2 regions of the Intestinimonas sp. UBA1698 genome follow, and region 2 is predicted to be linked to the other one. Evidence: predicted binding sites of a transcription regulator. Region 2 holds the regulator's gene; the other holds the start of a gene.
The links. The regulator HrcA, encoded in region 2, represses chaperone genes, less so after heat shock. The targets are predictions, from matches to a motif close to TGTTAGCACTCNNNNNNNNNGAGTGCTAACA.
Positions count from the first base shown of each region.

Region 1 (4,209 bases), on a different contig from region 2:
GATCTTTTTCAGCCTTTGCAGTTCCATTGCTCTCCGCGCCCCCTCCCGGTCAGCGATTCATATTGTTTTTATTGTAGCACACCCCGCCGGTCCTGTCCACTGTGGCCCAAACTGACCTTATCAAATTTTCTGAATCTGGCATTTGAACTATAGTCAGTTTCTGCTATAATGAGGTCCGATGAAGAAACCCAACCGGGTTTCTTTCCACGGAACATGCAGAGAGAAACGCAACCAAACGATCAAGGGAGTGTGCATTATGAAACAGCGTTTTACCACCCGGAAGCTGGCCTTCCTGGGGATGATGACCGCGTTGGTCTTTGCCAGCAACTATGCCCGCATCATCATGCCCATCGCCATCGGAGGCCGGACCTCCTTCACCCTGGCCAACATCGTCTGCTGCCTGTCGGGCCTGCTGCTGGGCCCCATCGGCGGCTTGGCCTCCGGCCTGGGCTCCGCCCTCTATGACCTGACCAACCCCCTCTACGCCGCCGAGTGCTGGATCACCTTTCTCACCAAGGGTCTAATGGGTACGGTGGCGGGCCTGGTGGTGGCCCGGTATGTCAACGACGAGAAGCTGGCCTACCCCAGATGCCTGCTGGGGGCCGTGCTGGGTTGCGTGGCCTACTACATCCTCTACTTCTTCAAGAGCGTGGCCTACGACGGCGTCCTGGTGGAGGGGCTCCAGCCCATGGTGGCCCTGGCCGCCCTGCCTCTGAAGTTCCCCGCCTCCATCTTCAACGCCGCGGTGGCCATCATCGCCGCCCCGCCCCTGTGCATCGCCCTGCGGGCGGCGCTGCGCCGCAGCGGACTGAGCCTGAAAACCGCCTGAGACGGAGGAACAGAGCCGGACAGCTTGCTGTCCGGCTCTGTTTTTCTTATTTTATGACAGTCCGTATTCCTTGGCCAGCCGTTCAAAGACGGGTAGGGCCCTTTGGACCGTTTCGGTGGAGGTGCAGAAGGCGATGCGGCACCAGCCGGGGCAGGCGAAGTCGTCGGTGGGGGGGAAGAGCAGGTCGTACTCCCGGGCCCGCTGGCAGAAGGCGGCGGCGTCGGGCTCGGGAGACTGGAGCAGCAGGTAGAAGGTGCCGCCGGGCTCCACGCAGGTGTAGCCCATGCCGGTCAGGCCGTGGTAGAGCAGGTCCCGGTTGGTCTGGTAGACGGTGAGGTCAGCGGTGAGCCCGTCGCAGGCGGCGGCCACCCGCTGGAACAGGCTGGGGGCGTTGACGTAGCCCAGCACCCGGCCGGCCCCGCAGACGGCGGCATAGAGCGCGTCGTGCTCCGCGGCGGCGGGGGGGACCAGGATATAGCCGATGCGCTCACCGGGCAGGGATAGGGACTTGGAATAGGAATAGCACACCAGAGTGTCGTCGTAGAAATCGGGCAGCCAGGGGGTGGAGAAGCCGGCAAAGACGATCTCACGGTAGGGCTCGTCGGAGATGAGGTAGATGGGGTGGCCGTAAGCGGCGGCCTTGCGCCGGAGGATGGCGGCGATGGCCCGGAGGGTGTCGGCGGAGTAGACCACGCCGGAGGGGTTGTTGGGGGAGTTGACCACCACGCCCTTGGTACGGGGGCCGACGGCGGACTCGAAGGCGGTCAGGTCGGGCTGGAAGGTGGCGTAGTCCGGGGGGACCACCACCGGCTTGCCGCCGTTGCCGGAGACGAAGTAGGTATATTCGGTGAAGAAGGGGGCGAAGAGGACGAACTCGTCGCCGGGGCAGGCCAGGGCCCGGAAGCAGCAGCACAGAGCCGCCGCCGCCCCCACCGTCAGGTACAGGTCGCCGGGCCCGTAGCTCCCGCCGAAGCGGCGGGACAGGGAGTCCGCCAGGGCCTGCCGGACGGACCAATCGCCCTGGGCGGTGGTATAGCCGTGGATGGAGGCCCCCTCGGGCGAGTCCAGGATGGCCCGGATGGTGTCGTTCACCTGGGCCGGAGGGGCCACGGAGGGATTGCCCAGAGAGAAATCCAGCACGTTCTCCGCCCCGACCTCCCGGGCGCGGAGCAGTCCATATTCCCGGATTTCCCGCATGATGTTTCGTTTGGTGCCCATCTGCACCAGGTCCTGCGGCAGATTGCTCATTGCTGTGACCTCCGTGTCCTGAAAAGATTGACCACATTGTAGCACGGCAAAGCAAAAAAGAAAAGAGGTAATCCGAACTTAGCACTCTTACGTATAGAGTGCTAAGTTTACAATCTGGACATAATTTATTGTATATTTGTTCACAGAATCACACTATACTAAGCTCAGAAATAAAGAGAAGGGAATGGCCCGGAGGCGGGTTTGATTCCCGGAAAGAGGATGGTCGCCATGAAAAACGTCAGGTTTTAGCACAAGAATCATTTGATTGCTAACATCGTCTTTTGTATTGTGAAAGGAGTTTTCCATTATGTTTGGTATGGTTCCGTTTGAGCGTCACGAGGACAATTTCTTTGATGTGTTCGACAACTTTGAGCGTAAGTTCTTCGGCAACAGCAGCGCCAATCTTCCCGCCTTCCGCACCGACATCAAGGATGCGGACGACAAGTTCGTTTTAGAAGCCGAGCTGCCCGGCTTTGACAAGGAGGACATCTCCCTGGATGTGAAGGACGGCATCCTGACCATCTCCGCCCAGCACAAGGAGGAGAAGGAGGACAAGGACGAGAAAGGCCAGTATATCCGCCGGGAGCGCCGGTACGGCTCTTTCCGCCGCAGCTTCGACGTCACGGGCATCGACGAAAACGGCATCACCGCCGCCTACAGCAACGGCATCCTGACCCTGAACCTGCCCAAGACCGTCCCCGCCGTGCCGGAGACCCGCAGGATCGCCATTGAGTAACCCCCCAGCGTTGACAGTCCGTTCCCCAGAGCGTGGGGCGCCGGCCCGCGGCCGGCGCCCCATTTTTTATCCCAAATTTTTCGCCCCACGAAAGGAGCGTACAGACCTATGAATCTGAATCAATTTACACAGAAATCCCTGGAGGCCGTCCAGTCCGCCCAGACCATCGCGCAGGAGTACGGCAACCAGCAGATCGAGCAGGCCCATCTGCTCTACGCCCTGCTGAAGCAGGAAAACGGCCTGATCCCCCAGCTTCTGGGTAATCTGGGCCTGACGGTGCCCAGCTTTGAGGCCGCCGTCCGGGCTGAGGTGGAGAAGCTCCCCCGGGTGAGCGTGGGCGGCCGGGAGGCGGGAAAAATCTACATTGCCCCGGATGTGGACAAGGCCCTCAGCACCGCTGAGTCCATCGCCGGGTCCATGAAGGACGAGTACGTGTCGGTAGAGCACCTGTTCCTGGCCCTGCTGGATACCGCCAACTCCTCCCTGAAGGACCTGTACCGCACCTACAACATCACCCGGGAGGGGGTGCTGAAGGCCCTCACCGCCGTCCGGGGCAACCAGAGGGTGACCTCCGACAACCCGGAGGAGACCTACGACGCCCTGAAGAAGTATGGCTCCGACCTGGTGGAGCGGGCCCGGCAGAACAAGCTGGACCCGGTCATCGGCCGGGACGACGAGATCCGAAACGTCATCCGCATCCTGAGCCGGAAGTCCAAGAACAACCCCGTGCTCATCGGCGAGCCCGGCGTGGGCAAGACCGCCATCGCCGAGGGCCTGGCCCAGCGGATCGTCAAGGGGGACGTGCCCGCAAGCCTGAAGGACAAGACCATCTTCGCCCTGGATATGGGCTCCCTCGTCGCCGGGGCCAAATACCGCGGCGAATTCGAGGAGCGGCTGAAGGCCGTGCTGAGTGAGGTCAGGAAGTCCGAGGGGCGGATTCTTCTCTTCATCGACGAGCTGCACACCATCGTGGGCGCCGGCAAGACCGAGGGCGCCATGGACGCGGGCAATCTCCTCAAGCCCATGCTGGCCCGGGGCGAGCTCCACTGCATCGGCGCCACCACCCTCAACGAGTACCGCCAGTATATCGAAAAGGACGCCGCTCTGGAGCGGCGGTTCCAGCCCGTCATGGTCAGCGAGCCCACGGTGGAGGACACCGTGGCCATCCTCCGGGGCTTAAAGGAGCGCTACGAGGTGTTCCACGGTGTGAAGATCACCGACGGGGCCATCATCGCCGCCGCCACCCTGTCCAACCGCTATATCACCGACCGCTTCCTGCCCGACAAGGCCATCGACCTGGTGGACGAGGCCTGCGCCATGATCCGCACCGAGATCGACTCCATGCCCACCGAGCTGGACGTCATCCAGCGGAAGATCATCCAGCTCCAGATCGAGG
Region 1 covers NZ_DCJO01000017.1:39,896-44,104, reverse strand. Annotated here, with positions in the region: gene B3H64_RS03925 (hypothetical protein) at 1-27, opposite strand, end outside; gene B3H64_RS03920 (ECF transporter S component) at 257-829, shown strand; gene B3H64_RS03915 (pyridoxal phosphate-dependent aminotransferase) at 881-2,077, opposite strand; gene B3H64_RS03910 (Hsp20/alpha crystallin family protein) at 2,385-2,813, shown strand; gene clpB (ATP-dependent chaperone ClpB) at 2,922-4,209, shown strand, end outside.
Region 1: B3H64_RS03910 (Hsp20/alpha crystallin family protein) is a predicted target of HrcA. The motif match lies at 2,154-2,184, and genes of this name have one in related genera.

Region 2 (4,209 bases):
TGGTGTTGGCGAGCTGGAACTGGCCGTCCCGGACGGAGTCCATCCAGATGGTGGTGAACTCCCGGATGCCGGGGTGGGCCAGGAGCGCCCGGGACATGACGGCGATGTCGTAGGCGGAGGTCAGGTGGCCGGCGGCGGGCAGTCCGGTGCAGTTGATAAAGGTAGTATCGGCCATGCCCAGCTCCGCCGCCCGGCGGTTCATCCGCTCCACAAAACCCTCCTCGCTGCCGGCAATGTGCTCGGCCAGGGCCACTGCGGCGTCGTTGCCCGACACCACCGCCACCGCCTTGAGCATATCATGGACGGTCATCTGCTCCCCCTCCTTCAGGTAGACCTGGGAGCCGCCCATGGAGGCCGCCTGGGCGGAAACCGTGACCATATCCTCCATCTTGAGCCGCCCGTCGTCGATGGCCTCCATTACCAGCAGCAGGGTCATGACCTTGGTGACGCTGGCGGGCTCCAGCTTGTCGTGGGCATTCGCTTCGTAGAGCACCGTGCCGGTCTCCTTCTCCATCAGGATGGCGGAACCGGCTTCCACCGCCGGTCCACCGGAGACGGCGGCGGCGGGCAGGATCAGCAGAACGGCGGCCACCAGGGCCGCGGCGCATTTTTTCATCGGGATCTCCCTCCATGTTCATCTTCTATGGAAAAGGATGTGAAAATCTCCCTTGTTCTATGCGGGCAGCCACCTGCGAAAATTTCCCTGCGCCCCTGCGGTGTTTTGGCAATCCAGCCCCACTTTTGCAAACATTTTTAGCGTTCACATTTAATTTACAACCTTCCTATTGACTTTTCCCCGGGGCGGTGGTAGATTTACATTAGCACTCAGGGATAATGAGTGCTAAAAGAGGCGCGATGGCGCTTCCGATTTTAAAAAGAAGGTGAGCGCGGTATGGATCTGAGCGACCGGAAGAAGAAAATCCTCCGCGCCATCATCGAAAACTACATTGAGACGGCGGAGCCGGTGGGCTCCAAGGCCATCGCCTCTCTGCCGGGACTGAACGTCTCGTCGGCCACCATCCGCAACGAGATGGCCGATCTGGAGGCCCTGGGCCTGCTGGAGCAGCCCCATACCTCCGCAGGACGCATCCCCTCTCCCAAGGGCTACCGCATCTACGTCAATGAACTGATGACCGACTACCGCCTGTCAGCGCAGGAGACCAAGCGGCTCAATGAGGCGCTGCACATGAAAATGCGGGAGTTGGACCAGGTCATCGATCAGGCCGGGCGGATCATTTCCCAACTCACCCGCTACCCCTCCTTTGCCCTGGCCGCCGGGGGCGACCGGATCACCATTCGGCGCTTCGACCTGCTGATGGTGGACCGCGACGCCTTCATCATTGTGGTCATGACCGACACCAACGTGGTACGCAACCGGCTGGTGCGCCTGCCCTCCGACCTGTCGGAGGCTCAGCTCCAGCTTTTGAACACCCTTCTCAACGCCACCTTTACCGGTCTGACGCTGGACGAGATCACCCCCGAGCTGATGCGGGTGGCCTCCCACGCGGCGGGCGAGGCCTACGGCCTCATCTCTCTGGTGGTCTCCTTCGCCGTGGAGGTGCTGGAGAGTCTGGAGCAGCGCACCGTCCACACGGCGGGCATTGCCAGCCTTTTGACCCACCCGGAGTACCACAGTCTGGACCGGGCGGCGCCGCTGATGACCTATCTGTCCGAGGACCGGGACGCCGCCCGCTTCCCCATGCCCGACAAGGACCCTATGGAGATCCTCATCGGGCCGGAGAACGTGGTGGACGCCCTGAAGGACACCAGCGTGGTAATGGCCAGCTACGACATCGGCGACGGCATGCGCGGCGTCGTGGGCGTTGTGGGTCCCACCCGTATGGATTACGCCAAGATTTCCGCCCGTCTTTCCTACTTTGCGGAGGGTCTCTCCCGCATGTTCGGCAAGGGCGGGCTTCCCCCCGCCGGGGAGGACCCCGAGCACGATGACCGATAGGAGGCCGAAAAATCATCATGAGCAAACGTGAAAAAGACCAGGAGCAGAAGGCCGCTCAGGCCGCGTCAGAGCACGCGGAGAGCGCCGAGGTCCCGGAGGATATCGTTCCGGAGGAGCCCGCCGCCGGAACCCAGGACCCGCTGCCGGAGGAGCTGGAGCATTTGAAAGCTTCCTTGTCCGCCAAGGAGGAGCAGTACCTCCGGCTGGCCGCCGAGTACGACAACTTCCGCAAGCGCAGCCAGAAGGAAAAGGAGAGCATCTACGCCGACGCCAAGGCCGACGCCCTCACCGCCTTCCTTCCCGTCTACGACAATCTGGAACGGGCCCTGAAGCAGGAGACCGCCGACGAGGCCTTCAAAAAGGGCGTAGAGATGACCATGACTCAGCTCCGGGAGATCCTGACTAAGCTGGGTATCTCGGAGATTCCCGCCCTGGGCGAGTCCTTCGATCCCAACCTCCACAACGCCGTCATGCATGTGGAGGACGAAGCGGCTGGCGAGAACACCATCGTGGATGTGTTCCAGGCTGGCTTCAAGCTGGGCGACAAGGTCATCCGGTTCGCCATGGTGAAGGTAGCCAACTGAGGCAGGCCGCCACGCCCCAACGCCCGGTTTTCGGCTTCTCCGCATTTCTTTTGTAAAAACCAATTTCTTGATTATTGGAGGAATATATTATGTCTAAGATCATCGGCATTGACCTGGGTACCACCAACTCCTGCGTGGCCGTCATGGAGGGCGGCGACGCCGTCGTCATCCCCAACGCGGAAGGCAACCGCACCACTCCGTCCGTGGTGGCCTTCTCCAAGGACGGCGAGCGCATGGTGGGCCAGGTGGCTAAGCGCCAGGCCATCACCAACCCCGACCGGACCATCAGCTCCATCAAGCGCGAGATGGGCTCTAGCTTTAAGGTGAGCATTGACGGCAAGAACTACACCCCACAGGAAATCTCCGCCATGGTGCTCCAGAAGCTGAAGGCCGACGCCGAGGCCTATCTGGGTCAGAGCGTCACCGAGGCCGTCATCACCGTCCCCGCCTACTTCACCGACGCTCAGCGCCAGGCCACCAAGGATGCCGGCCGCATCGCCGGTCTGGAAGTAAAGCGGATCATCAACGAGCCCACCGCCGCGGCCCTGGCCTACGGCATCGACAAGGAGTCCGACCAGAAGATCATGGTCTACGACCTGGGCGGCGGCACCTTCGACGTGTCCATCCTGGAGATCGGCGACGGCGTTATCGAGGTATTGGCCACCGCCGGCAACAACCGCCTGGGCGGCGACGACTTCGACAAGTGTGTCATGGACTGGATGGCCGCTGAATTCAAAAAGGACACCGGCATCGACCTCAGCGGCGACAAGGTGGCCATGCAGCGCCTGAAGGAGGCCGCCGAAAAGGCCAAGATCGAGCTGTCCGGCGTCACTTCCACTGCCATCAACCTGCCCTATATCACCGCCGACGCCACCGGCCCCAAGCATCTGGACCTGACCCTGACCCGGGCCAAGTTTGACCAGCTCACTGCCCATCTGGTGGAGGCCACCGCCGGCCCCGTCAAGCAGGCCATGGGCGACGCCGGCCTCTCTTCCGGCGAGCTGTCCAAGGTCCTGCTGGTGGGCGGCTCCAGCCGTATCCCCGCTGTGCAAGACATGGTGAAGAAGCTCACCGGCAAAGAGGGCTTCAAGGGCATCAACCCCGACGAGTGCGTGGCTATGGGCGCGGCGCTGCAGGGCGGCGTGCTGGTGGGCGACGTGAAGGGCCTGCTGCTGCTGGACGTCACCCCCCTTTCCCTGGGCATCGAGACCATGGGCGGCGTGATGACCAAGCTCATCGAGCGCAACACCACCATCCCCGCCAAGAAGAGCCAGACCTTTACCACCGCTGCCGACAACCAGACTTCCGTAGAGGTCCATGTGCTCCAGGGCGAGCGTGAGATGGCCCAGTACAACAAGACCCTGGGACGGTTCAACCTGGACGGCATCGCCCCGGCCCGCCGCGGCGTGCCTCAGATCGAGGTGACCTTCGACATCGACGCCAACGGCATCGTCAATGTCTCCGCCAAGGATCTGGGCACCGGCAAGGAGCAGCACATCACCATCACCTCCTCCACCAACATGTCCAAGGAGGACATCGACAAGGCCGTCAAGGAGGCCGAGCAGTTTGCCGCCGAGGACGCCAAGCGCAAGGAAGAGGTGGACGTGCGCAACCAGGGCGATCAGATGGTGTACCAGACCGAGAAGGTCATGGAGGACCTGAAGGACA
Region 2 covers NZ_DCJO01000004.1:31,662-35,870, forward strand. Annotated here, with positions in the region: gene B3H64_RS00955 (D-alanyl-D-alanine carboxypeptidase family protein) at 1-616, opposite strand, end outside; gene hrcA (heat-inducible transcriptional repressor HrcA) at 893-1,957, shown strand; gene grpE (nucleotide exchange factor GrpE) at 1,975-2,541, shown strand; gene dnaK (molecular chaperone DnaK) at 2,631-4,209, shown strand, end outside.